One region of the Bradyrhizobium sp. Unk1 genome, then DNA from elsewhere that is predicted to be linked to it. Evidence: riboswitches for the same ligand, from Rfam matches in the RefSeq annotation. Region 1 holds a riboswitch; the other holds the start of a gene.
The links. A riboswitch is a leader RNA that binds a small molecule or an ion and turns the genes downstream of it on or off. The one in region 1 is predicted to bind glycine.

Region 1 (14,391 bases):
GCCGTCACGGCAAGGCCCGCGGCCGCAAGCCCCAGCACCAGGCGATCGGTGTCCTCGCCCATGGCAAGGTGCTTGCCCTCGCGCACGACGTCCCTGATGTCGCCGATCACGAAGAGATCGCCGGCGACGGTTCCGGACAGGCTCGCGACATCGTCGGCGTTGCCGGTGACGAGGCCGGTGGCGAACCGTTTGGCGAAATGCCCCGTGGAATTTTCTTCCTTGACCGCATCGCTCACGCGGTTGAGGAGGTCGTCGGGCAGCGCGATGTTGCGTTCACGCGCCAGCGCGACAAAACTGTCGGCGAGATCGGCGTCGCCGGCGGCGAACGCGGCCTCGATATTGTCCTGAACCAGGCGGTCGTTCTGCCGCAGCAGCGCATCGAGCTTGAGCTCGGAGAGCGCCGCCGGATCGTCCTGGGCGGAGAGGAGCGCGCCGGCCTCGCGGGCATGCGGCGCTACCTGCGCGAGCATGAAGCTGCACGCCGCAATACCGGTCAACGCCGTGCTGATTCGCAGCCACTTCATGCCAAGAGTCATACCAAGAGCCTGGACGATCCCCGAGATCATTGCGCCTGATGGTTGTCTTTCGTCGCAATTCCGCTCGTCCACAGACATAGTATGCCAAAATTGCGACACAACGTCCCCGACGAAAGAAGGGCTTCTCTCAGGCCGCAAGATTGTGTCGAATTTGCATGAGCAAATGAGCATGGGGCAATTGCGAACCTTTCGGTTCCGCTGGACTAGCAATCATCTGCACCCACCAGTATGGTCCGCGGCGCCTCAAAGATGCCGCGTCAGTGTTTGATTGTGTCTGCCGCCATTGCCACTCCAGGATGAACTACGATGTCCGACCATGTCGTCCCGCACTTCCATAACGATGCCGGTGTCCCCGTCATCGAGATCGGCTCGCAAGAGTTCATGTGCGTCGGCGCCAACCCTCCGTTCGATCATCCGCACGTCTTCCTGGACCTCGGCAACGACAACGAGATCATCTGCCCCTATTGCTCGACGCTGTACCGTTTCGCCGCCGACCTGAAGGCCGGCGAGGCCCGTCCGCCGGAATGCGTGCTGAAGGACAAGGTGGCCTGACCGCCTCTCACGGTCAGGGGTGGCGCTCTCCCGAACGATTGTCATCGCCGGTGCCGGCATCGGTGGACTGACCGCCGCGCTTGCGCTCGCAGCCCGGGGCTTCCGCATCGTCGTGCTGGAAAAGGCCGAGCGGCTCGAGGAAGTCGGTGCCGGCCTGCAACTCTCCCCCAACGCCAGCCGCGTGCTGGTCGAGCTCGGCCTCACCGAGCGGCTCAAGCGAAGCGCCGTCACGCCTGAGGCACTCTGCGTCATGAGTGCGCGGGCCGGCGGCGAGCTGCTGCGCATGCCGCTCGGCGAAGCCGCTTCCGCGCGGGCCGGCGCGCCCTATTGGGTGGTGCACCGCGCCGACCTGCAATCCGCGCTGGCCGGCGCGGTCTCCGACCATCCCGATATCGACCTGAAGTTAGGTGCGACCTTCGAGGATGTGGCGCCCCACGCCAAGGGGCTGACGGTCGTCCATCGCAGCGGCACGATACGCCGCAGCGATCTGGCCAGCGCACTGATCGGCGCCGACGGCATCTGGTCGACGGTACGCCAGCATCTGTTTCCCGAGGTGCAGCCGCGCTTCTCCGGCCTGATCGCCTGGCGCGGCACGCTCGATGCCACGCAACTGCCGAAGGATTTTACCGCGCGGCGGGTGCAACTCTGGATGGGTCCGAATGCCCATCTCGTCGCTTATCCGATCGCCGGCGGGCGCCAGATCAACGTGGTCGCGGTGCTGCCGGGGACCTGGAACAGGCCCGGCTGGAGCACGCCGGGCGATCCGTTCGAGGTGATGGACGCCTTCGCGGCACCGCGCTGGCCGTCGGCGGCCAGGATGATGCTCACTGCCGTCGACAATTGGCGCAAATGGGCGCTGTTCGGCGTGCCGGACGGCTGCCCCTGGAGCGAAGGACCGGTCGGCCTGCTCGGTGACGCCGTGCATGCGATGCTGCCATTCGCGGCCCAGGGCGCCGGCATGGCGATCGAGGACGCCGCCGTGCTCGCCCGGCATCTGAGCCTCGAGGCTGCCGAGAGCGCGGCCGGCATCGCGGCGGCGCTGAAGCAATATGGCCGCGCGCGGCAGGCACGGGTGCGGCGGGTGCAGCGGACAGCGCGGCAGCAGGGCCGCATCTATCATCTCAGTGGGCCGTTCGCGATCGCGCGCGATGTTGCGATCCGCGCGCTCGGCCCGGAGCGCATGCTGGCGCGGCAGGACTGGATCTACGGCTGGCGCCCCTGAGGCGGACGCAATCGTGTCAGCTCAGCGAACGGCGCTACCGGATTTCGGGGCGGGCTTGATGTCCGGCCGCTGCGGAGCAGAGGCCGCCGGCGTCACACCGGGCGGCGTTTCCCGGCACCTGTTGCGGCGCCATGCCTCCTCGGCAAGTTGCGACTGCCCGCGCACCGCAATGTAGTCGTTGCGATAGGCGAGCTCGGACACGACGGCGCCTCCGGCCCCGGTCTCGGCCTTGTCCATCAGCTTCTGCAAATCGGCGGTGCGGGCGGCAAGCGCCTTGCGCTCACCCTCGAGCTGCTTGCAGTCGTACAATTCGTATTTGCCAGGGTCGGCAAAGGCCGGAGCGACCGTCTCGCTCATGCTGGCGCAGCCGGACAGTGCGCCGCCCGCAAGCAGCACAACGAGCGCGCCGCAGAAGCGCAGCGGAGAGGAAAGCGAAGCAGCCATGCCGGATGAATAGTCCCCGTGGATTGAGAATGCCTAAAGCAACAACAGATGTCCGGATTGAGGCTTTGCCTTGCGCGGCCGGCTCGCTTAAGGAAGAACCGCTCATCCGGCCCACGAAACGCACCAATTCCAGACGGCCGGAGGTGGACTTAACTATTTGATCTCGTTGGATCAAGCGGGCATGGCGGAATTGGTAGACGCAAGGGACTTAAAATCCCTCGGCGCGCAAGCGCTGTGCCGGTTCGACCCCGGCTGCCCGCACCATCGGAGCTGACGGGGCGAGCCTCCGCCCAAAGGCGGGCGGCAGAACGATGCAGTCGCGAACCGGATGGAGCCTGCGCGGGGGCAAGGCGCCGTCCTTTTCCGGCGGACGCGGCGGCATGCGTTATGACTGCGCACCTTCCGTCTCCAGCCGCATCGGCTCGGCGCGAAAGTCGAGCAGCAGGATCCAGAAACTTGTCAGCGCAATGATGAGCAGGATGAAGCTGCCCTCGAATGCCGTCCCCAGAATCGAGATCAGTGCCGGAAAGGCGAGACCGACGGCGAGGAACGCGGCAAGTGACAGGGCCGGAAGATCGACGACGAGGATCGCGGCATAAAGCGCGAGCTCGAAAAAGGCATATTCCTTGAGGCGCGGCGAGCTGAGATAGAGCGCAAACATCGCGAACACCGTGATGCGCATGGCGACGCGGGGATGATCCATCAGCCAGCGATCCAGTCGCGCAAGAAGTGATCCGCCTTCCTGCGGCGGCGGGCTCTTGACGACACGCAGGATGGACAAGGCGAACGGCAGCAGCACGAGCGCGAGTGCTGCGAATGCATAGGTCGCGAACGTCGCCGCCTTGCTGTCACCGAGGCCGGCAAAATCCATGAGGTCGCGCGCCGCCAGCAGCAGCGACGGATTGATCTCGAAGAGATCGACGAGATGCTGGTCAGGGATCTTTCCGCCCATCGCCAGTTGCCAGCTCGCGAACAGCTCGGGGTACATCAGCCGCGATATCAGGATCGGCAATGCGAAGCTGAACGCCGCGACCGCGATCAGCGCGAGCTTGCGGCCGCGCGGCAGCGGCAGGAAATAGAGAGCGGCCAGCACGGGAAAGAACACCAGCTTGAACGACGTCACGAGGCCGAGCAGCGCGGCGCCGGCGAGCCGCCGCGGAAAGTTGCTGTCCTCAGGCGCATCGGATGCGGACAGAGAGAGCAGAAACCTCAGCGCCATCGCGGTCAGCACGCCGCTCAGGATCGCGAAGTTGCCGGACGCCTGCACCCATTCGAAACCGACGAACGCGCCGAGCGCGCAGAGCACCCTCAGCGCAACATCGCGCGCGCTCGGGCGCGTTCGGCCAAGACCGGGCAAGAGGAGCCCGCAAAGCACGGCGAGGACAGGAAAGATGCCCTTGTAGTGATCAACCATGAATCCACCCGCGCAGAAGGGGCGGAAGACGTCCAGCGTCACCGGGAGATAGGGATAAGAGAGCTTGGTGCCCTTCAGGTTCTTGACGAAATAAGGATCGAGCCCGCCGGCATATGCATCGACCGCCGCGCAATTGACGCGGGTGTCCCAGCCATATTTCATGTCGAGCACGGCGTCGTTGGCGAGATTGCCGAGCACCAGCAGTGTGGTCAGTGCGATCAGGCAGGCAAGCCAGAAGTTCCGCCGCGAAGCCGTGTCGGCCGAGGGCTCCAACCATCGTGCTGCACCGGTGACATCGGACACAATCGGATACCTTGTTTGGCCAGGTTTCTCCCGGCGCCAACGCGGCGCCAGCCGTGCCACCATGGACAGGATGGGTTGCGGATTCATCTCCCCTGTGCGTTGCGCTCGCGCTTATGGTGAATCCCTGGTTGCCAGCGCTCCGCCTGGACGGCGGGGAACCGGTTCCCTGTCGCCGCGACCGCCAGATCCGCCGCGCCACCCCTACCGCGACGAGCGGACGGCAAGCCAGGCATCGAGCGCTTCGCGCGTGTCCCGTGCCGCCGCCATGCGTGCGAACTGCTCGCTCTCGATGGCGAGGCCTTCCGAGATCGAGACGTTGAGGCCCCGCGTGGCGGCGGTGATGACCCGCGCGACGGCGAGGCGCGAATGCCGTGTGATGCGGCTTGCGGCCCGCGAGCCACGGCAGGCGCTGTTTGCCGCCGAAGGTCGGCGTGATGCCGATCGCGATCTCGGGCTTGGCGAAGCTCGCGCGCTCGCTCGCGACGACAAGATGCCTCACGCAATCACATTCTATGATTGATACTTTACACAAAATCGCCTTGAGATAATCTGATGATGGGACGGATTGAATCTCGTGGTTGAGTGGGGTTTCGCTGTCGGAGAGAGCCAGCCCCAAAACAACGCGACGGCGTTTTTCCGCAGCCATATAGGGCCGCAAAACTGATTTCTGAATATCAGGATTGATCATGCCTTTAACGGACGACCAAGTCATCGAAGCAATCAAGAAAGCCAATTCGGAAGAGATTGAGAGAAAGGTCTACGACAAGATCAGGGGCGACTTGAGTCCGGATATCTCCCTTAGCAAAGAGCCGCTTGTTAAGCCGGGAATCTTAGAACTTTGGATTGCGAAAGTTACGAGCTGATCGCTCGATTGATTGACCCAGGAGTTCCGCCCGGCCCGCGACCTCACAAACTCGTGTGCGCCGCCGCCCCGCCTGTCAGCCATCCCGAAACATGGGTTGTGCGACGCAGCATAACCGATCAAAAAGCCTCTGATTTTCAGAGGTGAGCTTTGTCCGACGTCAATGCCGACGATTGGGTGTCCTCGGGACACCGGCCTATGGGTTTTCCAGAATTCGTCATCGTGATCGCGTCCATCATGGCGCTGAATCCGCTTGCGATGGACATGATGCTGCCGGCGCTGCCCAACATAGGGGCAGCCTTCGCCATTCCCAACGCCAACCATCTTCAGCTGGTGCTCTCGACCTTCCTGATCGGCTTCGGCGCCGGCCAGTTCGTCATGGGCCCGTTGTCGGACCGCTTCGGCCGCCGCCCGGTGCTGCTCGGCGGCATGGCCGTCTATGCGGTGGCGAGCGTGCTGGCGGTCGCCGCGCCCTCGTTCGAGACGCTGCTGCTGGCGCGCGCGCTGCAAGGGCTCGGCACGTCGGCAACGCGCGTGATCGCGACCTCGATTGTGCGCGACTGTTATGTCGGCCGCCGGATGGCGAGCGTGATGTCGCTCGCCATGATGGTGTTCATCGCGGTACCGGTGATCGCGCCCTCGTTCGGGCAGGCGGTGCTGCTGGTCACGCATTGGCGCGGCATCTTCGTCGTACTGATGCTCTACGGATTGCTCGCGCTCGCATGGAGCGTGCTGCGGCTGCCTGAAACCCTTCCCGAGTCCGAACGCAGGTCGCTGGCGCCCGCAGACGTGCTCTCGGCATTCCGGCAGACCGTGACCAACCGCCAGACCATCGGCTATGCGACGGCCGCCGGCAGCGTGATAGGCGCACTCTTTGCCTATGTCTTCTCGGCGCAGCAGGTCTTCACCGGCATCTATCATCTCGGCCACTATTTCCCGATTGCTTTCGCCGCGATCGCGGCCGGCACCGCGATCGCCGGCTTCCTCAATGCGAAGCTGGTCGGACGGCTCGGCATGCGCGTGATCTCGCACGGCGCGCTGACGCTCTACACCGCGGTTGCGGGCGTGATGCTGCTGACGGAAAGCCTCGGCATGCTGCCGCTTTCCTTGTTCATGGTGCTGTCCGCTCTGATGATGTTCTCGTTCGGCATGATGGTCGCGAACTTCACCGCACTGGCCATGGAGCCGCAGGGCCACATCGCCGGCACCGCCTCCTCGCTCTACGGCTCGATCACGACGCTGATCGGCATCGTCGTCGGCATGGCGATCGGGCAGAGTTTCGACGGCACGCTGCTGCCGTTCTCGGTGGCTTCTTCCTGTCGACGCTGGCGGCGCTTGCGATCGTGCTGGTGGTGGAAAAGGGACGGCTGTTCAAGCCGCATCATCGTCCCATCGCATGAGGAACTTCCCGGCCGGGTCGATGTTGTACTGCAGCAATTCGAAAGGCCGCCTCATGGAACCGGAACATCGCGAAGACAACACCACCCCGGATCGGGCGGAAACGGAACGCCCGACGTCGGGCGCCGACCAAGCTCCGTTCACTCCCCCCTTCGCGAGCGAAGGCCTCGAGCGAATCCGCGACAGCCATTGCTGAGCGCAAAGCCTGGTCCGGCGGGCGCCTGCTGGCGCTGAAGTCCTGCGCGGCGCTCTCGGGCGTCGCGCTGCTCGTTCGCGGTGGCACGATCAGCACGACCACGTCTCGCGTCAGGCCGGGCTTGCCCCATAGCGTCGCCTGCACGGTGAACTGCCGCTTGACGAAATGCCCGGCGCGCGCGGACACCGACTCCATCCACCTGCCGCAATAGTCCTGGCCGCTGAAACAGAGCGCGGCCCAACCACGATCCAATGTCGTCTTTCGCGGCAGGCCCCACATGTACTGAAATTCGAACGGCCGCGCGTAATACTGGTCCGGACTGTAGAACGCGGTCGCAAAGGCCAGCGAATCGTCGCCACTGACGGCGCTGAGGGGTTCCTCGGTCAGCTCGTGCCATTCCCGGGTGAGCTCGTTGGCTACCTGCGCGTAGAAATTCCGGCCCTCTTCGTAGCCGTGATTGTTGCGATAGACGGCGTGAATCGGGGCGGCGACGAAGACAGCGGCGAGCCCAACGATTGCGGTCATGACCGTGACATTGACGGTGTAGAATCTTTCGATCGGGTAGCGCGTGCCGCAAACGATCAGCACAGCGAACAGGAACAGCCCTTGCAGCGCCCATAGCGACGGCAGATCGGTGCCCATCGCCAGCGACGTCAGGACCGGCAGCACGATCGTGCCGATCGCAACATAGAAAAGAAGCCGCAGGCCGGAACTCATCGCGGCGAAGTCGGCCGCAAATTGCTTCAGCCGTGTGCCTGCGATGATCACCCAGATGACGGCCGATACGCTGATGGCCGCAAGGAGTCCGAGCAGGAAGTTCTGCACCTCGCCGAGTGAGCTCACGAAGTTGCCGTTGGCGTGCGCCATCGCGTAGGTGAAGGCCGACGCGCCCGTCGTCGCGAGCCAGTAGATGTGCGGCGACAATACCGCGAGCCCGATCACGACCGATATCCACGGCGAAGCGGACGTGAAATAGGCGCGGCGCGCGGGATGGGCCAGCGCGGCAAATGCAAAGCTTGCCACGAGGAAGACCGAATAATATTTGCCGACCATCGCCAGCGCCGTCGTGCATCCTACGGCGACCGCCCAGGCCGCGCTGCGGGTCTCGAACGCGCGCAGAAAACACCAGGTCGCGAGCGGCCAGAGCGCAAGCAGCACCGCATTGGCGTTGAAGCGCTGGGCGTGGAATTGATAGGCCGGCGTCAGCATCAAGAGCAGCAGCACCAGGATGCGTTTGTCCCCGGTCACGAACTGCCGTGCGATCCGGTCGACGAAAAACAGGGCGAGCCCGGCATTGGCCATCGCCATCAATTGCAACGACCAGTCGGTGAGCGGGAAGACGGCGGTCCACACCGCCGTAACCCAGCCCATCAACGGCGGATGCTTGTGATAGCCCCACGCGAAACGGCGCCCGAGCGTCCAGGCCTCGAGGGTATCGGGGTGCAGGCCGCTGCCGGCATAGGCGACGGCCAGATAGATCGTCCAGAGCGCGACGAAGCACACAATGAGAAGCGGTACGGCCCAGCCCGTCTCGACGCCGTCGAGCCAGCGCAGGAAAGGCCGCCGCCATCGCGCCGGCGCGCGATCGGACCGCTCTGCCATTGCTCGAAATGAAAAATCAATCGCCACGGGACTCGAATGCAGGAAGGAAGTGATGGGCAAACTGCGCACATCTATTTCAAGTCAGAAACAAATAGCAATGATTGGACACTGGAAGAGTTAAAAGCTGACGCCAGGCTGACAAACGAAAACGGCGCCGCTGATGACAGCGACGCCGCGTAACGGTCGGGGAAGGCGCGCTGGCGCGCCCTCGCTTTACTCGGTCTTGTCGATGTTCCAGAACACCGGCGTCGCCGGGCCGTCGAGCACGCCGGTCAGCGACTTCCGCCATGCGCTCGGCGCCAGATATTGGCCGAGCGGCACGTAGATCACCTGGTCGTAGGCTTCCTTCTGGATCTCGGTCGCGATCTTCTTCTGATCGTCGAGCGAGGCGGCGCGGACGAAGTCGTCCTTGAGCTTCTCGATCTTGGCGTTCTCCGCCCAGCCGAACCAGCCCTTCTTGCCCTGCCCGCCGATCGACAGATTGGCGATCGGGTTGGACACGTCGGCGCTGACCCAGTTGGTGAAGAACATGTTCCAGCCGCCCTCCTTCGGAGGCTTCTGGCTGGCGCGCCGGCTGACCACCGTCTGCCAGTCGGTCGCCTGCGCGTCGACCTTGAAGCCGGCCTCGCGGAGCAACTGCACCGCGACCGTCGGCTGCGCCTTCAGCGTCACGACGTCGCCGGGCACCATGACCACGACGGGCGTGCCGTCATAGCCGGACTCGGCGAGCGCCTTCTTGGCTTCCGCCATGCCGTTGCCCTTGACCAGCGATTCCGAGCCGACGTCGGTCGCGAACGGCGTATCGCAGATGAAGAACGCACCGCAGATCTTGTAGTATTTGGGATTGCCGACGAGCGCGTCGAGCACGTCCTTCTGGTTCATCGCCAGAAGTGCGGCACGGCGGATCTTCGGATTGTCGAAGGGCGGATAGAGGAAGTTCATGCGCCCAAGGGTCTGGTAGCCGAACTTGTTCAGCGTCTCGACCTTGAGGTCGGCATTGCCTTCAAGCACGGGCAGCAGATCCCACGGCGGCACTTCCATGAAGTCGATGTCGCCCGATTGCAGCGCGTTCACTGCGGTCTGCGCATCCGGCATGGTGATCCATTCGACGCGATCGACCTTGACCAACTTGCCTCCGGCAGTCCAGCTCGACGCCTCCTTGCGCGGCACGTAGTCGGTATTCTTGACGTACACCGCCTTGACGCCGGGCTGGAATTCGCCCTGCACGAACTTGAACGGGCCCGAGCCGATCTGCTCGGGGATCTGCTTGTCCGGCGGCGTTTCGGCGAGACGCTTCGGCATCATGAAGGCGACGCGCGAGGACGGCTTGCCGATGGATTCGAGCACGAGGCCGTAGGGCTCCTTCAGCTTCAGCGTGATCGTCTTTGGGTCGGTCGCCTCGATGCTCGCAGTAAACTGCATCATCTGCTGGCCCATGCCGTCGACCGCGGCCCAGCGCTTCAGTGAAGCGGCGCAGTCTTCCGCCGTCACCGGCGTACCGTCGTGCCACTTCAGGCCGTCGCGCAGCGTGAAGGTGTAGGTGAGCTTGTCGTCGGAGATCTTCCAGTCCGCCATCTGCGGCTGGATCTTGAAGTTCGAGTCCGTCGCGATCAGCGTGTCGTAGACCATGTAGCCATGGTCACGCGTGATGTAGGCGGTGGTGAAAATCGGATCGATGATGCGCAGATCCGAATGCATCACCGCGGTGATGGTCTTGCTGGCGGCGGCAAGTACCGGCGAGGCCATCGCCGTCGAAAGCGCAACGACCGATAGCGCAAGTGTGGAGGCGAACGCGCGACGCCCCCGGCGCATCAAGCTCAACATAAAAGTTTCTCCTGACGTGAAACTGTTCAAAGGCAGGTTATTGGTTGAGCATTCGGTTCGTTCTTTAGGCGAACTAACCTCATGCGATGCCTTTGTCTTTCGAGACTTGCAGACAGTGCCGAGCGCGTCAATCCGGTTTCGCTGCAGCCCCAAGCGGCGCGCTCACGGGCTCCACAAAGATCGGTTTGGCTCTACAACGCTTTCCGCCAGTCCTGTCCGCGCCAATGCAATGCGCGTTCCATCTTTCGAAGCTTGAGAGACATTAAGATGAATCCAGCCAATCTTCCCTTCGATTCCGAGGCGATGCTCCAGGGCCTGCGCGCCTGGGTGGAATGCGAGAGCCCGACCTGGGATGCGGGTACCGTCAACCGCATGCTGGATATCGCAGCGCGGGATATGGCGATCATGGGTGCGACGATCGAACGCATCGGCGGCCGACAGGGCTTTGGCGGCGTGATCCGCGCGCGCTTCCCGCATCCGAAACAGGGCGAGCCGGGCATCCTGATCGCCGGCCACATGGATACCGTCCACCCGGTCGGCACCATCGAGAAGCTGAAATGGCGGCGCGAGGGCAACAAGTGCTACGGCCCCGGCATCTACGACATGAAGGGCGGCAACTATCTCTCGCTGGAAGCGATCCGGCAGCTGGCACGCGCTTCCTTCACCACGCCGCTGCCGATCACCGTGCTGTTTACGCCCGACGAGGAAGTCGGCACGCCCTCGACGCGAGACATCATCGAGGCGGAAGCCGCGCGCAACAAATATGTGCTGGTGCCCGAACCGGGCCGCGCCGACAACGGCGTCACCACCGGACGTTATGCCATCGCGCGTTTCAATCTGGAAGCGACGGGCCGGCCGAGCCATGCCGGCGCGACATTGTCGGCCGGACGCTCGGCGATCCGCGAGATGGCGCGGCAGATCCTCGCCATCGACGCGATGACGACGGAGGACTGCACCTTCTCGGTCGGCGTCGTACATGGCGGACAATGGGTCAATTGCGTTGCCACGACCGCCACCGGCGAGGCGCTGTCCATGGCCAAGCGCCAGGCCGATCTCGACCGCGGCGTCGAGCGGATGCTGGCGCTGTCGGGCACGACCAATGATGTCACGTTCAAGGTGACGCGCGGCGTGACACGGCCGGTTTGGGAGCCGGATGCCGGCACCATGGCGCTTTATGAGAAGGCGCGCGACATCGCCAAATCGCTCGGCACTGAGCTGCCGCATGCGAGCTCCGGCGGCGGCTCCGACGGCAACTTTACCGGCGCGATGGGCATCCCGACGCTCGACGGCCTCGGCGTGCGCGGCGGCAACGGTCACACGCTGGAAGAATTCATCGAGGTCGACAGCCTGGTCGAGCGCGGCCGCCTGATGGCCGGTTTGCTGGCGACGCTGGAGTAATTGAATCAACTTCGCACTGCACAATGCGTTGGCAGTCGCGGTTGAAATTTAGCCTTGTCTAAAAATGAGGCGCATCGTACTGCTCGATTGTCCACGCGACGATGCGGGAGAGATCGCGACGAGAGTTCAAGCTTTCGTTGCGGCGCCGACGGAGCAACCGCCCCGGAAACTCTCAGGCAAAAGGACCGTATCGTCAGGACGATCTGGAGAGAGATGGCACGATCTTGGGATCGTGACGTCCACCGAAGGGGATAGTCCGGAGCTGACCTCACAGGGTCCGCAACGGATCAAGCTCTCAGGTAACCGTGACAGATGGGGCGCCGCCAACGGCCTTTGGCCGGCGGTTAGCCTATCCTAACTCACGGGAGCCCCGAACTATCATGACCCATATCGCCATCATCGGCGCCGGCATCACCGGCGTAACGACCGCCCATGCCCTGCTCGAACGCGGATACAAGGTGACGGTGCTCGACAAGCACCGCTACGCCGCGATGGAGACCTCCTTCGCCAATGGCGGACAGCTCTCCGCCAGCAATGCCGAGGTGTGGAATAGCACCGCAACGATCCTGAAGGGTCTGCGCTGGATGTTCCGGCGCGATGCGCCGCTGCTGATGAACCCGCGGCCGAACTGGCACAAATATTCGTGGATGAGCGCGTTCGTCGCCAATATCGGCAACTACCGCGCCAACACGGTTCAGACCACACGGCTCGCGATCGAAGCCCGCAAGCATCTGTTCGAGATCGCGGAGCGCGAAGGCATCGACTTCGATCTCGAACGCCGCGGCATCCTGCACATCTGTCACGACAAGAAAGGTTTTGAATCCGGTCTGCAGGTCAACGCGCTGCTGAAGGAAGGCGGGCTCGATCGCCGTCCGGTGACACCGGAGGAGATCCGCGCCATCGAGCCGACGCTGCGCAAGGACTATTATGGCGGCTTCTACACGCCGTCGGATGCGACCGGCGATATCCACAAATTCACGCGCGGACTTGCGGAAGCCTGCAAGCGGCGCGGCGCGACCTTTATCCACGAAGCCAACATCGATTCCATTGCCCAGGCAGGTGGCGGCTTTGTCATCGGCTGGGCTGATCTTTCCGCAACCGACGCTGTCGCGTCCGCGCGCGGCATGCTGAAGGTGGACGGTGTCGTGGTCTGCGCCGGTGTGGCCAGCCGTCACTTCGCCGCCCTCCTCGACGAGCGCGTCAACGTCTATCCGGTGAAGGGCTATTCGATCACCGTGCAGCTCGACACTGCGGCGAGCCGCAATGCGACGCCGACCGTCAGCCTGCTCGACGAAGCCGCCAAGATCGTCACCAGCCGGCTCGGCGCCGATCGCTTCCGCGTCGCAGGCACCGCCGAATTCAACGACTTCAACCGCGACATCCGCGCCGACCGGGTGCAGCCGCTGGTCGACTGGGTGCGCAACAATTTCCCCGCCGTCGAAACGTCCAGGGTCGTGCCCTGGGCCGGGCTGCGGCCGATGATGCCGAACATGATGCCGGTGGTGCGGGCAGGACGGATGCCGGGCGTGTTCTTCAACAGCGGCCACGGCCATCTCGGCTGGACCTTGTCGGCCGCGACCGCGCAGATGATTGCCGGAACCATCGACGGCTGGCGCGGGCTCAACGCACCGCCGGCCGCACCGTCACTCAGGGTTGAGCGCGAGTTCCGCCATGCATCCTGAGTGGTCGATATCGGAGGCTCGGCGGCCTCTTGCGACCGCCCTGCCCTTGGCACACAATTTGCCCCGAAACGTCGGCTTCTCCGGCCGGCTTTCCAGCCCGAGTGACAGGCGTGCATGATAGAAAGAACCGATTCCACGGGGGCCTCCGGGCCCCACAAGTTCCGCAGCCGGAGATAGGTGCATGCTAGGTTATCTCATTCGCCGCGTTCTGGCCGCGGTGCCCGTGATGGGCGTCGTCGCGCTGTTCGTCTTCCTGCTGCTGCGGCTGACGCCGGGCGATCCCGCCGCAATTCTCGCCGGCGATAACGCGACGCCGGAACGGCTGGAACGCATCCGCGACTCGCTCGGCCTCAACGAGCCGCTGATCGTGCAGTTCATCACCTGGATGAATAAGCTGCTGCACGGCGATCTCGGGACGTCGCTGATCTCCAATTTGCCAGTCATGAAGATGATCAGCCAGCGCGTCGAGCCGTCGATCTCGATTGCGCTCTCGACAATCATCCTCGCGGTGATCGTCGCCGTGCCGCTGGGCGTCATCGCGGCGTGGAAGCACGGCACCTGGATCGACCGTTTCGTGATGGGCCTCTCCGTGCTCGGCTTCTCCGTGCCGGTGTTCGTGGTCGGCTATCTGCTGATCGAGGTCTTCGCGATCGACCTGCGCTGGGTGCCGGTGCAGGGCTTCCGCAGCATCTTCAACGGCTTTGGACCGTTCTTCGAGCGCATCATCCTGCCGACCTGCGCGCTCTCCTTCATCTACATCGCGCTGATCGCGCGCATGACGCGCGCGGCGATGCTCGACGTGCTCGGTGAGGACTACGTCCGCACCGCCCGCGCCAAGGGCATCAACGAGGTCGCCGTGATGATGCGCCATGCGCTGCGCAACGCGGCCGTGCCCGTGATCACCGTGATCGGCACCGGCTTTGCGCTGCTGATCTCCGGCGTCGTCGTCACCGAGAGC
Region 2 (14,391 bases), on a different contig from region 1:
ACTGGCCCTGCGGATCTGCGCCTCGGTGAGATCGCTGCGCCGCGACCTGCCGACGACGAGATTCTCATCGATGTCCACGCGGCGTCCGTGAGCTTCATGGACCAGCTGCTGGTCTCGGGCCTCTACCAGATGCGGCCGCCGACGCCCTTCGTGCCCGGCACCGAAGCTTCCGGCGTCGTCGTCGCGGTCGGCGACAAGGTCACGATGTTCGCACCCGGCGATCGCGTGGCGTGCAGTGCCTGGACCGGCGGCTACGCCGAACGGATGATTGCGAAGGAATCGAAGAGCGTGCGGCTACCGGATGGCGTCGCGTTCGAAGCCGCGGCGACGGTGCTGCACAATTACGGCACGGCCTATTATGCGCTGGTCGAGCGGGCTCGGGCGCAGCGCGGCGAAACCCTGTTCGTCACCGGCGCAGCCGGCGGGGTTGGCCTTGCCGCCGTCGACCTCGGCCATCATCTCGGCCTGCGCGTCGTCGCCGGCGTCGGCTCCGACGACAAGGCCGCCCTGGTGCGCGGTTACGGCGCCAGCGAGGTCATCAACTATCGCAGCGAGGACCTGCGCGACCGGATCAAGTCGATCACATCGGGAGACGGCATCGATATCGGCTTCGACAATGTCGGCGGCGCGATCTTCGAGCAGATGGCCCGATCGATGAAGTGGGGCGGACGGCTAATGCCGATCGGCTTCACCAGCGGCGAAATTCCACAGATCCCGATGAACCTGCCTCTCCTGAAAAACTATGCCATCATCGGCGTCTTTGTCGGCGCCTGGGCGGAGAAATTCTCCGCGGAAGCCGCACGCATGAATGATACGCTGATGCAATTGCTGGCCGACGGAAACATCCGCCCGCACATCGATCGCGTCCTCCCTTTGGAGGAGGCCGGCGACGCCATGCGCGCCGTCGCCAATCGCACGGTTCAGGGACGAATTGTCCTCAAGATCAGGTAGACTGGGCCCGACGACGAAGAGAGGACAGAACCGATGACCGGGATCATCATCGACAAGCGCTTTTGCGGTCCTCCGAACTCCGGGAACGGCGGCTATGTCTGCGGGCGGCTGGCCCGCCACATTCCCGGCGACGGAGAGGTGACGCTACGCGCGCCGCCTCCCCTGGACAAACCGCTCGCTGCGGTCGCGACCGACGACGGCACATGGGAGCTTCGCGACGGCGCCAAAGTCGTCGCGACCGGGCGAGCGACGAGCGTTGAACTCACGCGCGTAGAGACAGCCACCTTGCAGGAAGCACGCGCAGCCGAATTGCTGACGCCTGTGAAACCGCACGAGCATCCGCTGCCGAACTGTTTCGTCTGCGGTCCCGCAAGAGCGAAAGGCGACGGCCTGCGCATCTTCGCCGGTCCGCTCGGACGTCACAACGCCGTTCTCGCGGCGAGTTGGACGCCGGCTGCTAATCTGACAGCCGAAGATGGTTTGGTCGCGCCAGAATTTCTCTGGTCGGCGCTCGATTGTCCTACCGGCTTTGCCTGCAATTGCGATCAGCAGAGCGCGACCTTCGACAAGACGCCACTGCTGCTGGGCCGGATGTCGGCACGGATCGAAGCCCGGCCGCGCCCCGGAGACCGCTGCGTCATCACGGCTTGGCCAACCGGCCGCGACGGCCGCAAGCGTACGGCCGAGGCCGCGCTCCACGATGAAGCCGGGAAGTTGCTGGCCGTGGCCCGTACGACATGGATTGCGGTGGAACGCGAGGTGCAGCTCGGGCGTACCTCGTAGGGTGGGCAAAGGCGCGAAGCGCCGTGCCCATCACTCCTATCTCAGCTCCGTTGAGCGACATGGTGGGCACGCTTCCGCCTGCTCTCTTCGAGCTACGGCGGACAAGTCGCTTTGCCCTCCCTACCTCTAATCACGCAACACATCCGTCGCCGCACCTTCGGCCTGCACCAATCCGCATTCTCCTGCACGCCAGCGGCCGCGCTTGCGACGGTTTACCTTGCGTCAAGCACGCCCGGCAATCGATGGCTGTCTTAAAAGGCTTGTTAGGAGCGGTCATCGTTGTTGGCGCCCGGAATACGGGGACGCTCTGCAATGCAATCGGACGAGGGACTCTACAGTGCGCCACGCTGGCGCCTGACACGCTGGCTCGCCGAGCCGGGGCTAGGTGTTCCCGACGACATCCGCGCCGCGCTCATTGTCCAGCTCTATGGATCGTTGCCGGTTTTTGCTGCCGGCGCCGTCAACACCGTTGCCGTCGCCGCCGTGATCGCTGGCCGCAAGCAGACCGCACCATTCATTGTCTGGCTGGTCATGGAGATCGCGATCAGCCTGGCCCGCCTCGCCGTGCTCGTCAGCGCGCATCGCAGGGCGCGTGCCCACCGCCCGACGCCGACCGACCTTCATCTCCTGCTCGCGGTCGCCTGGAGCGCCAGCGTTGGATTTGGCGTCGTTGCCAGCCTGGCCAGCGCGGACTGGGTCGTCGCCATGCTGGCCTCGCTCTCGGCGGCGGCGATGGTCGGCGGCATCTGCTTCCGCAATTTCGGCGCGCCGCGGCTGGCCGGGACCATGATCCTGCTGAGCCTCGGTCCCATCATCCCCGGCGCTGCGTTCGCCGGCGAGCCGCTGTTCTACATCGTCTACCTCCAGGTGCCGATGTATCTGGCCGCGATGACGGCCGCCGCCTTCCGCCTCAACCGGATGCTGATCACCACCATGCGCGCCGAACGCGAGAACAGCCATCGCGCGCATCATGATGCACTCACGGGGCTGCTCAATCGCGCGGGCTTCGTCGAGGCGCTCAGCGCCAGACTTGGAGCCCACGCCGAACGACGGTTCGCTGTGATGTTCTTCGATCTCGACGACTTCAAACCGGTCAACGACACGTTCGGACATGCGGCGGGCGACGAGGTCCTGAAAGCGGTGGCCGGGCGCGTGCGCCGGGCGCTGCCGGACGGCGCGGTGGTCGCCCGGATGGGCGGGGACGAGTTCGTCGTGCTCGTCGACGGCGTCACGGCCGAAATGGCCCAGGAGGCGGGACACCGCCTCATCAGCGAGGTCGCCGTCTCCTATGAGCTCGGCGGCGAGGTGCGCGCCGGTGTCGGCGCCAGCGTCGGCATTGCGATGTCGCCGGATCATGGCGCCGAAGTCGAGGAATTGCTCGCGGTCGCCGATGCAGCACTTTACGAGGCGAAGTCAGGCGGCAAATCGCGTTGCTGCCTGGCCTCGGTCGAGACCAACCTCGCCGCGTTACGTCGCCTCCAGCAGAGCGGCCCGAAAGCCCCGGTCGCAAGCGCCGCCTGACGCAGTACGACTAACGCACCCCACAAGCGCGATCTCGTAGGGTGGACAAAGGCGCGTAGCGCCGTGCCCACCACTGCTGTCCCGGCACGTCGATTGATGGTGGGCACGCTTCCGTTTTGCCCACCCTACGCTGTCGTCTAAACTAGACTGGACAGTGCCCAAACGTCGCTAGGGGCTCGCAGCGAGCGCCTTGAGCTCGGCCGCGGCCGCCTGTGCCTCCACGAAGGTCGGCGGGCAATCGGCAAGCGCCAGTCCGAAAAGCCGCCGCGCCTGCTCTTTCGCACCGCGTTGCAGGGCGAACTCGGCGGAGTAGAAGTTCGCCTCACATATTTGGCCAGACCGCTTAGCAGGAAGCGGATCGTTGGCTGCTCGCAACACCTCCTCTGCCGTCACTTCTCCAAGAAATAGTCGGACAATGGGAGCAGGCCAAGCAGTCATATCGAGCTTCATCGTCGCGGCCGCAAGCCGGCTCGGCGCTCCGCTGCGCATGCTTACGATCTCTCGCCACAACGCTGCGTAGACATCCCTGGGATCGAGCGACGTTGCTCGATCGAAATCCGCGAGAGCTTTGGTCAGTGAGCCGCTCTGGAAGTAAGCGAGCGCCCGTGACCGATGGGCCAACGCATCTTCTGGGTCCAATTGGATTGCCCGGTCGGCGTCGACGATTGCGCGGGCGAAGTCGCCCTTTGCGTTGTAAGCTCTGGCTCGGTAATCAAACGCGTCCTTATCTCTCGCGTTGATCCGAAGCGCTTGATCGTAGTCATCAATAGCGTGATCGATGTCCCCCTTTTCATAATACGTGGCGCCGCGCGCCAGAAATATACGGCCATCAATTCCTTCCGGCTCGCTCGCGGCGGCGTCTCCGCCGACGGGAGCGGCAAGATCGTCGCCCTTGCGATTTGGCTCATTTTGATTCTTTCGAAGCGCCTGATCCTGAGATGTGAGTTGCACCGACCGGGTGTAGTCGCCAATCGCCCTGTCATAGTCTCCCTTCCTTGAATAGATGAGACCTCGGGCGTAGTGGGCAATGCGATTCCTTGAGTTCAGTTGAATCGTGCGGTCGAGATCGGCGAGAGCGCGGTCAAAATCTCCGAGATTATAATGCGCGACGGCTCGGCAGTAGTAAGCGCGTTCGGCCGTCGGATCGGCTTCGATTGCAGCGCTGTAGTCTGCAATGGCGAGCTCGTACTCACCCTTGATGTTGTTAGCACTGCCTCGATTGAAATAAATCCGAGCAATGTTCTGCCGATCGTACTCGTCCAGCCGCAGTAGCGAAGTACAGGCCGCAATTCGTTCGTCGGGCGAGACTTTGGTCTGGGCGCTGCACTTCTGTTCGTCAGCAGAGTTTGCGGCCGCAGGCGAAACAAGCGCGATCATTGCCAATGTCGCTACCGTACTCGAGAGCACGCGGCCTACCCTTCCGATCATGGAGCCCCCGATGATATCAAGCAGCTCGTCATAGCAATCGGAAGGGCTCTTGCACAGCTCTTGGTTGCAAAAACCCAGCCAGATCGAGGTCAGGTCATTCCCTGGATCATCCCCTGCAACCGCACCAACTCCGCCTCGAGATCGCGCTCCACGTCCGCTGCCCGGATCTCCAGCACGCGATAGTCGCGCGCCTCCAGCCACGTCCGCCGGCCCGCGCGATCGGCCGCGATGGTCTCGCCCTCGCCCGGATTGACCAGCTCGATCGCGATCCGGTGCGGGAACGAGACGAAATCGGGAATGTGGCGGCCGACCGGGGTCTGGCGCTTGAACGCTCCTGCGAAGCGGCGGTCGCGGGTCAGGGCCTGCCAGAGCAGGCGCTCGGCATCGGTCGGGTTGCGGCGGAGCAGGCGAGCAAGGCCGCGCACGGTCGAGCCGCTGTCGGGCACGCCGCCGCCCTGGCCGTGCTCGGCGAGAAGCGCGCGCAGGCGCGTGGCCTGCTCGCCGTCGAGCACGCCGCCCTTGGCCGGGCCCTTGCGCCCTTCCGCGATCGCCATCACGACCCCGTGCAGGGTGTGCATGTCCTGCTTGGTCGGCTCCATGCGGCTAAAAATGTTGCGCAGATTGACCAGCATGGTGTCGCGTTTCTCGGCCGGGCGCAGGAATTCGACCCGGTCGAGCTCGCGGATGAGATTGTCGAAGAAGGCCTGCATCTGGTGCTGCGAGGCGCGTTCGGAACGCTCGGGCATGCTGTGCGGCAGCTCGCCTGACGTTGCCCGCTTGAACCATTCATAGCCGACCAGCAGCACGGCCTGGGCGAGGTTGAGCGAGGCAAAGCCCGGATTGACCGGGAAGGTGATGATGCGGTTGGAGAGGCCGACCTCCTCGTTGGTCAGCCCCCAGCGCTCGCGGCCGAACAGGATGCCGGCCTTGCCGCCTGTGGCGATGTGCCCCGAGATCTCGGTCGCAGCCGCCTCGGGCCCCACCACCGGCTTGGCCTGGTCATGGGGACGCGCGGTGGTGGCGAACAGCAGGTCGAGATCGGCGACCGCCTCGCCGACCGTGTCGAACAATTCGACTTTTTCCAGAATGTAGTCGGCACCGGCGGCGGCCCGCTGGGCCGCAATGTTAGGCCAGCCGTCGCGGGGGTTGACGATGCGCAAGGCGCCAAGCGCAAAGTTGCCCATGGCGCGCGCACACATGCCGATGTTTTCGCCGAGCTGCGGCTCGACCAGGATCACGATGGGACCATCGAGGGCGAGGCCCACCTTGCTCTTGTCAGTCCCCGACATCTCGTTTCGCTTTCACACTGGTTCGCAAGGCCTCGGGTTCTCAAGACCTTGGGTTCTCAAGGCCTTGGCAAGGCGTTCTTCAGGAATTGATTCAAAGCCGGCCTTGCCCCGATCCTTGGGGCCGGCCGCCCGTTCGCCTGTCGTTTGCCTGTCCTGACGAAATTCTCAAGGGAAATAACGGGTTGGATTCGACTTTTGAATCTCTTCTGAAGCCTGAGGCCCGCCCCCGCGGCAGGGCCCGTCCCGCCCCCCATCTGGGCAAGCTGGATGAGCTAAAAGTGCATAATCCCTTGGCTTTCGCCCGCTGCAGTCCGGTGCTAAGAGGCGGCGGATATTCCCGTGGCGCGCCAAAGCGCCGTTCCCAAGAGGCTTCCCCGATCATGGCAAAAATCAAGGTGTCCAACCCCGTCGTCGAACTCGATGGCGACGAGATGACCCGGATCATCTGGCAGTACATCAAGGACAAGCTGATCAATCCGTACCTTGATGTCGAGCTGCTGTATTTCGACCTGGGCATGGAGTACCGCGACGAGACCAACGATCAGGTCACCATCGACGCCGCCGAAGCCATCAAGAAGGTCGGCGTCGGCGTCAAGTGCGCCACCATCACCCCGGACGAGGCCCGGGTGAAGGAGTTCAATCTCAAGCAGATGTGGAAGTCGCCGAACGGCACCATCCGCAACATCCTCGGCGGCGTGATCTTCCGCGAGCCGATCATCTGCAAGAACGTGCCGCGCCTGGTTCCCGGCTGGACCAAGCCGATCATCATCGGCCGCCACGCCTATGGCGACCAGTACCGCGCCACCGACATCAAGTTCCCCGGCAAGGGCACGCTGACGATGAAGTTCGTCGGCGAGGACGGCACCGTCATCGAGAAGGAAGTGTTCAAGACCCCGGGCTCCGGCGTCGCGATGCAGATGTACAATCTCGACGACTCCATCATCGACTTCGCCCGCGCTTCGTTGAACTACGGCCTGCTGCGCAACTACCCGGTCTATCTCTCGACCAAGAACACGATCATGAAGATCTATGACGGTCGCTTCAAGGACATCTTCCAGGACGTCTTCGACCGCGAGTTCAAGAAGGAATTCGACGCCAAGGGCCTGACCTACGAGCACCGCCTGATCGACGACATGGTGGCGTCGGCGCTGAAATGGTCCGGCGGGTATGTCTGGGCGTGCAAGAACTACGACGGCGACGTGCAGTCCGACACGGTCGCTCAGGGCTACGGCTCGCTCGGCCTGATGACCTCGGTCCTCCTCACCCCCGACGGCAAGACGGTGGAAGCCGAGGCCGCCCACGGCACGGTGACCCGCCATTACCGCGAGCACCAGAAGGGCAAGGAGACCTCGACCAACTCGATCGCGTCGATCTTCGCCTGGACCCGCGGCCTGTCGCATCGCGCCAAGCTCGACAACAATGCCGAGCTCGCCAAGTTCGCGAGCACCCTGGAGAAGGTCTGCGTCGACACCGTCGAGGAAGGCTACATGACCAAGGACCTCGCGCTCCTGGTCGGCGCCGACCAGCGCTGGCTCTCGACCACCGGCTTCCTCGACAAGGTCGCGGAAAACCTCACGAAAGCGTTGGCGTAAGCCCGCGCATTATTTTCGTCTGATCGGGGTTAGACATTATGGGCCGCGCCTGGGCGCGGCCCATTCATTTTGACACCGTTGCGCGGAGGCCACCCATGTCCATCGTCAAGTTCGCCGTCCCCTGCCTGCTGCTCGCGGCCGTGGCCGGACCCACCGCAGCCGCGGAGCCGCTCCCCGAGGCCATCGCCGCGCCCGGCGAGAGCGTCGTGCTCAGCGTCCACGCCGAGGGCGCGCAAGTCTATGAGTGCAAGGCAGGCACCGACGGCAAGCTCGCCTGGGCTTTCCGCGAGCCGGTCGCGACGCTCCTCGCCGAGGGCAAGACCGTCGGCCGGCACTATGCCGGCCCGAACTGGGAGCTTGCCGACGGCAGCGCCGTGGCCGGCAAGGCCATCGGCAACGCGCCGGGTGCGACGGCCGCCGATATCGCCTGGCTGAAGCTGGAGGTCGCCTCGCGCCGCGGCAGTGGCGTGCTGACGCCTGTCACTACGGTCCAGCGCATCAACACCCATGGCGGCAAGCTCGATGGTGCCTGCGACAAGGCCGGCGAATTCAAAAGCGCGCCCTACTCGGCCGAGTATGTTTTCCTGAAGAAGGGCTGACCGCTCAGCGGTCGGTGGCCTCGCGCTCGGCCTGCGCCAGTTCTGCCGCCGCGAGGTCGCCGGTCTCCTCCAGCCGCGCCTTCGCGGTCATCTGGACGTGGGCGGCGAGCGTCGGCATGCGCTCGATCAAAGCGTGAAAATCCTGGGCGTCGAGCAGCAACAGTCGGGTCTTGCGCGTCGCCGTCACCGTGCCGCTGCGTTTTGTCTTATGCAGCAGCGCGATCTCGCCGAAGAAGGTGCCGTCGCCAAGCCGCACCTGCTGGCTCGGCAGCGCGATCTCGACCTCGCCGGCAGTGATGAAATACATCGACGAGGCGGCGTCGCCGCGGCGGACCAATATCTCGCCCTGCTCGATGGTGCGGGCGCGGAGCAACCGCATGATGTCGGCAATCTCCGCTGCGCTGAGATGCGAGAACAGCGGCACCCGCGCCAGCATGCCCCAGGTGACGACGAAATCGCGCCGCCTCACCTCCTCGGCAAAGGCGGTCGAGATGATCGCGACCGGCAGCGCGATCATGGCAAAGCCGCTGATGATGGCGAACACCGAGATGAACTTGCCGAGCGGCGTCACCGGCACGACGTCACCATAACCGACGGTGCCGAGCGTCACGATCGCCCACCACATCGCATCCGGAATCGTGCCGAGCTTGTTAGGCTGCACATCACGCTCGATGGCGTAGAGCAGCGAGGCGAAGGTCAGTACCACACCGATCAGGATGACGATGCAGCCGATCAGCGCACGCCGCTCGGCATGGATGGCCGCGAGCAGCGAGCGCATCGCCGGCGAATAACGGATCAGCTTGAAGAACGGCAGCACGCCGAGCCCGGCCAGCGTCGCGTGCCGGCCTGTGGCGAGCACGATTCCCGCCGGCAGGAACGCCATGAGATCGATGATGCCGAGCGCGGAGAAGGCATAAGAGAGCCGGTCGGACAGCGCGGAGCCGTTGCGCTGGGTGTGCCCCGCCACGGTCCACAGCCGCGCCAGATATTCGAGCGCGAACACGATGACAGCGAGGACGGCGACCGCGCTGAACAGCGTGTCGAACCGCGCGTCGAGCTCCGGCACCGAGGCGAGGATCATCGCGACCACGTCGAGCACGATGACGCTGATGATCACCTGGATGAAGCGCGACCCGATCGAGTAGGCGAGCGGATCGTGCTCCAGCAATTCGTACAGGCGATCCCTTAGGTTGGGATCGGCCGAGCCACGTCCTCGCGGAACGAGGCGCATGGGATTTTAAGCGCCTGCCATCGCTTTTTCGATCGCCGCGAGCGCCTCGGGCGCCTTGGCGCCGTCGGGGCCGCCGGCCTGTGCCATGTCGGGACGGCCGCCGCCGCCCTTGCCGCCGAGCGCCTCGGAAGCGACGCGCACCAGGTTCACGGCATTGAAGCGCGCGGTGAGATCCGCGGTGACGCCGACCACGATTCCGGCCTTGCCGTCGTCGGTGACGCCGACGATGGCGACCACGCCGGAGCCGATCTGCTTCTTGCCGTCATCCGCAAGGCTCTTGAGATCCTTCATCTCGATGCCCTCGACCGCGCGCGCCATCAGCTTGACGTCGCCGACCTCGCGCACGCCTGCGGCTGCGCCATTGCTGCCGGCGGACGCGCCGCCGCCCATCGCGAGCTTCTTGCGGGCGTCGGAGAGCTCGCGCTCGAGCTTCTTGCGCTCCTCCATCAGCGCTGTGATGCGCGCGGGTACGTCGTCGATCGAGGTGCGCAGCTCGTTGGCCGCGGTCTTCGCCAGCGCCATGGTCTCGTTGGCGTGCCGGCGTGCGTAATTGCCGGTCAGCGCCTCGATGCGGCGCACGCCGGAGGCAACCGCGCTCTCGCCGGTCAGCGTGATCAGGCCGATGTCGCCGGTGCGCTTCACATGGGTGCCGCCGCAGAGCTCGACCGACCAGCCGAGCACATTGGCGCCGCGCTCACGTGCGGTCCTACCCATCGAGACGACGCGGACCTCGTCGCCATATTTCTCGCCGAACAGGGCGCGCGCCCCGGCCTCGCGGGCCTCGTCGACGCCCATGACGCGCGTGGTGACCTCGTCGTTCTCCAGCACCACGTCGTTGGCGATGTCCTCGACGCGGGCGAGCTCTTCCGCCGTGATCGGCTTCGGATGCACGAAGTCGAAGCGCAGGCGGTCGGGCGCGACCATCGAGCCGCGCTGGGCGATGTGATCGCCGAGCACCTGGCGCAGCGCCTCGTGGATGAGATGCGTCGCCGAGTGATGCGCGCGGATCGAGGAGCGCCTGCCGTGATCGACCTCGAGCTGCAGCGCAGTGCCGAGCTTCAGCTCGCCGCTCTCGACGGTGCCGACGTGAACAAAGAGATCGCCGAGCTTCTTCTGCGTGTCGGTGACGCGGAACTTGATGCCGCCTTCGCCGCTAAGCACGCCGGTGTCGCCGACCTGGCCGCCTGACTCCGCGTAGAACGGCGTCTGGTTGAGCACGATCGCACCGGTATCGCCGGCCTTGAGGCTGGCGGTTTCCTTGCCGTCCTTGACCAGCGCGGTCACGACGCCTTCAGCGCTCTCGGTCTCGTAACCCAAAAATTCCGTGGCCCCGAGCTTCTCGCGCAGTGGGAACCAGATCGCCTCGGAGGCCGCCTCGCCAGAACCCTTCCAGGACTCGCGCGCCTTGGCCTTCTGGCGCTCCATCGCGTCGGTGAACGAGGCCTGATCCACGCCGATGCCGCGCGACTTCAGCGCGTCCTGGGTCAGGTCGAGCGGGAAGCCGTAGGTGTCATACAGCGTGAAGGCGACGTCGCCGTCGAACATGTCGCCCTTTTTCAGGGACGCGCTCTTCTCGTCGAGGATGGCAAGGCCGCGCACCAGCGTCTTGCGGAAGCGGGTCTCTTCCAGCCGCAGCGTTTCCTCGATCAGGTTCTCCGCGCGCATCAGGTCGGGATAAGCCTGGCCCATCTCGCGGACCAGCGCCCAGACCAGGCGATGCATCAGCGGCTCTTTCGCACCCAGCAGCTGCGCATGGCGCATCGCGCGGCGCATGATCCGGCGCAGCACGTAGCCACGGCCCTCGTTCGACGGCAGCACGCCATCCGCGACCAGGAAGGCCGAGGAACGCAGATGGTCGGCGATGACACGGAACGAGGCGACGGTCTGCTCGTTCGGCCCGCTGCCGAGCGCGGACGCGGTCGCGTCGATCAGATGGCGGAACAGGTCGGTCTCGAACACGCTGTCGACGCCCTGCATGATGCAGGCCATGCGCTCGAGGCCCATGCCGGTGTCGATCGAGGGACGCGGCAGGTCCACGCGCTCCTCCTTCGTCACCTGCTCGTACTGCATGAACACCAGGTTCCAGAATTCGAGAAAGCGGTCGCCGTCCTCTTCCGGCGAGCCCGGAGGTCCGCCCCAGATATGGTCGCCGCGGTCAATGAAGATCTCGGAGCACGGGCCGCACGGCCCGGTGTCGCCCATCGCCCAGAAATTGTCCGAGGTCGGGATACGGATGATGCGGTCGTCGGAGAAGCCGGCGATCTTCTTCCACAGGCCGGCCGCCTCGTCGTCAGTGTGGTAGACGGTGACGAGCAGCTTGTCCTTCTTGAGCCCGAACTCCCGCGTGATCAGGGTCCAGGCCAGCTCGATCGCGCGCTCCTTGAAATAGTCGCCGAACGAGAAATTGCCGAGCATCTCGAAGAAGGTGAGATGGCGCGCGGTGTAGCCGACATTGTCGAGGTCGTTGTGCTTGCCGCCGGCGCGCACGCATTTCTGCGACGTGGTGGCGCGCTGATAGGGCCGCTTCTCGACGCCGGTGAAGACGTTCTTGAACTGCACCATGCCGGCATTGGTGAACATCAACGTGGGATCGTTGCGCGGCACCAATGGCGAGGACGACACGATCTCGTGGCCGTTCTCGGCAAAGAAGTTCAGAAAGGTCGACCTGATCTCGTTGACGCCGCTCATGTTCATCCAATCGGGTGTGCTTGGACCCGCGATACGCCATCCAAACCTGGCATTTGGGCTGATATCTGCGGGTCAAAGCGCTTTTAGACAAGGCCAGCTGCGCTGTCCAGAAACTGTGCAAGGAGATCAGTGAGTTGCCGCAGGCGCGCAATTCCGTTGCAATCCCGTTGAAAGCCGCCAAGTGCGCGTTGACAGGCTTGGCCGGCCTGTGGTCTCTACCCATCTGTATCGTACGGCCACGTCGGGAGAGACCGGCTTTGGTGCCGGCGCCGAAGGAGCAACCGCCCCGGAAACTCTCAGGCAAAAGGACCGCGTGGCTTTGACGACATCTGGAAAGAGGCGCCGACGGGCTTAAGGCCCGGACTGCGTCCGCCGACGGGATAATACTCTCAGGCACAGCGACAGATGGGGCTTCGACTGGTTAGCTCGGGGAATCGTCCCCGGGGAACCACCGAGGGCCCCGTGATGCTTGCGCGCGACGACCAAGATTCCCTGAAAAATACGCCCCTCCACGGGCTTCATGTCTCCCTCGGCGGCAAGATGGTGCCGTTCGCGGGCTATGACATGCCCGTGCAGTATCCCGCGGGCGTCCTGAAAGAGCACCTCCATACCCGTTCCTCCGCCGGCCTGTTCGACGTCTCCCACATGGGCCAGCTCGCGCTTCGGCCGAAATCCGGCAACGTCGAGGACGCCGCCCGCGCGCTGGAACGGCTGGTGCCACAGGATATCGTGGCGATCGCCCCGGGACGGCAGCGCTATGCCCAGTTCACCAATCCGGATGGCGGGATTCTCGACGATCTGATGGTCGCCAATTTCGGCGATCACCTGTTCCTGGTCGTCAACGCCGCCTGCAAGGCCGAGGACGAGGCGCATCTGCGCGCGCATCTCTCGGGCGACTGCATCATCGAGCACCTTCAAGACCGCGCCCTGATCGCGCTGCAGGGCCCGAAGGCGGAAGGGGTGCTGGCGAAATTGTGTGCAGAGGCCCCCGCCATGAAGTTCATGGATGCCGGTCCACACAAGGTCGCCGGCCTCGACTGCTTCGTCTCGCGCTCCGGCTACACCGGCGAGGACGGGTTCGAGATTTCGGTCCCCGCGGCCGATGCCGAGCGCCTCGCAAAAACGCTGCTGGACAATCCCGATGTGATGCCGATCGGCTTAGGGGCCCGCGACAGCCTGCGGCTGGAAGCCGGGCTCTGCCTCTACGGCCACGACATCGACACCGCGACCACGCCGGTCGAGGCCGCGCTGGAATGGTCGGTGCAGAAGAGCCGCCGCAGCGGCGGCGCCCGCGCCGGTGGCTTCCCCGGCGCCGAAAAGATCCTGGCTCATTTCGATAACGGCGCGAGCCGCCGCCGCGTCGGCCTGCGCGCGGAAGGCCGCGCGCCGGTGCGTGAAGGCGCGCTGCTGTTTGCCGATGCTGCGGGCGGCGAGCCGATCGGAAAGGTCACCTCGGGCGGTTTCGGCCCGAGCCTGAGCGCGCCGGTCGCGATGGGCTATGTGCCCACCGCATCGAGCGTGCTCGATACAAAACTCTTCGCCGAGGTGCGCGGCCAGCGGCTGCCGCTCACGGTCGCCGCCATGCCTTTCGTGAAAAACACCTACAAACGCTGAGGACTTAAGAAAATGACCACGACGCTGTACACCTCCGACCATGAATGGCTGGCCATCGACGGCGATGTCGCCACCGTCGGGATCACCGATTACGCGCAGTCGCAGCTCGGCGACGTCGTATTCGTCGAGCTGCCGAAGGTCGGCCGCAGCCTGAAGAAGGCGGAAGCCGCCGCCGTCGTGGAATCGGTGAAGGCCGCCTCCGACGTCTACGCGCCTGTCACCGGCGAAGTGCTCGAGACCAACGACGCGCTCGCCGCCGAGCCGGCGCTGGTGAACTCGGATGCGCAAGGCAAAGCGTGGTTCTTCAAGATCAAGATGGCCGACAAGAGCGAGCTCGGCGGCCTCATGGATGAAGCCGCCTACAAGGCCCACACGGCGTGAGATGACGAGAACAGCCCCATACTCGGTGTCATCACCCGCCTTGTGCGCACTGCGCACTGGGGCGGGTGATCCAGTACGCCGCGGCTTCTCGGTTCCAGCCGTGTCGCCTGCGTTTACTGGATGCCCCGCCTTCGCGGGGCATGACAAAGAAATCTAAAGCGAGGACCCATGATGACCGCGCACCGCAAATCCAACGGCGACACCGCCAGTTTCGTTCGCCGCCACATCGGCCCGTCGGCGCGCGATGTCACGGCAATGCTGGAGGCCGTCGGCGCCAAGAGCGTCGACGCGCTGATGGCGGAGACGCTGCCGGC

Region 2: linked by a shared signal. The riboswitch ahead of gcvT (glycine cleavage system aminomethyltransferase GcvT) and the one ahead of AC5ZFO_RS21495 (D-amino acid dehydrogenase) in region 1 are both predicted to bind glycine.

The regions. Positions count from the first base shown of each region.
Region 1 covers NZ_JCAMOP010000016.1:40,289-54,679, reverse strand. Annotated here, with positions in the region: gene AC5ZFO_RS21555 (hypothetical protein) at 1-524, opposite strand, end outside; gene AC5ZFO_RS21550 (zinc-finger domain-containing protein) at 843-1,088, shown strand; gene AC5ZFO_RS21545 (FAD-dependent monooxygenase) at 1,108-2,310, shown strand; gene AC5ZFO_RS21540 (twin-arginine translocation pathway signal) at 2,332-2,754, opposite strand; tRNA gene AC5ZFO_RS21535 (tRNA-Leu) at 2,930-3,018, shown strand; gene AC5ZFO_RS21530 (hypothetical protein) at 3,140-4,471, opposite strand; partial or broken gene AC5ZFO_RS21525 (Clp protease/crotonase-like domain-containing protein) at 4,673-4,964, opposite strand; gene AC5ZFO_RS21520 (hypothetical protein) at 5,158-5,334, shown strand; partial or broken gene AC5ZFO_RS21515 (multidrug effflux MFS transporter) at 5,484-6,733, shown strand; gene AC5ZFO_RS21510 (glycosyltransferase family 39 protein) at 6,715-8,529, opposite strand; gene AC5ZFO_RS21505 (ABC transporter substrate-binding protein) at 8,743-10,353, opposite strand; gene AC5ZFO_RS21500 (M20/M25/M40 family metallo-hydrolase) at 10,621-11,751, shown strand; glycine riboswitch at 11,846-11,949, shown strand; glycine riboswitch at 11,953-12,065, shown strand; gene AC5ZFO_RS21495 (D-amino acid dehydrogenase) at 12,132-13,433, shown strand; gene AC5ZFO_RS21490 (ABC transporter permease) at 13,615-14,391, shown strand, end outside.
Region 2 covers NZ_JCAMOP010000042.1:8,174-22,564, reverse strand. Annotated here, with positions in the region: gene AC5ZFO_RS37605 (NADPH:quinone oxidoreductase family protein) at 1-951, shown strand, start outside; gene AC5ZFO_RS37600 (PaaI family thioesterase) at 985-1,734, shown strand; gene AC5ZFO_RS37595 (GGDEF domain-containing protein) at 2,047-3,255, shown strand; gene AC5ZFO_RS37590 (tetratricopeptide repeat protein) at 3,424-4,632, opposite strand; gene AC5ZFO_RS37585 (TrmJ/YjtD family RNA methyltransferase) at 4,773-5,972, opposite strand; gene AC5ZFO_RS37580 (NADP-dependent isocitrate dehydrogenase) at 6,353-7,564, shown strand; gene AC5ZFO_RS37575 (DUF3455 domain-containing protein) at 7,660-8,163, shown strand; gene AC5ZFO_RS37570 (cyclic nucleotide-gated ion channel) at 8,168-9,394, opposite strand; gene alaS (alanine--tRNA ligase) at 9,401-12,082, opposite strand; glycine riboswitch at 12,315-12,403, shown strand; gene gcvT (glycine cleavage system aminomethyltransferase GcvT) at 12,548-13,696, shown strand; gene gcvH (glycine cleavage system protein GcvH) at 13,709-14,077, shown strand; gene gcvP (aminomethyl-transferring glycine dehydrogenase) at 14,249-14,391, shown strand, end outside.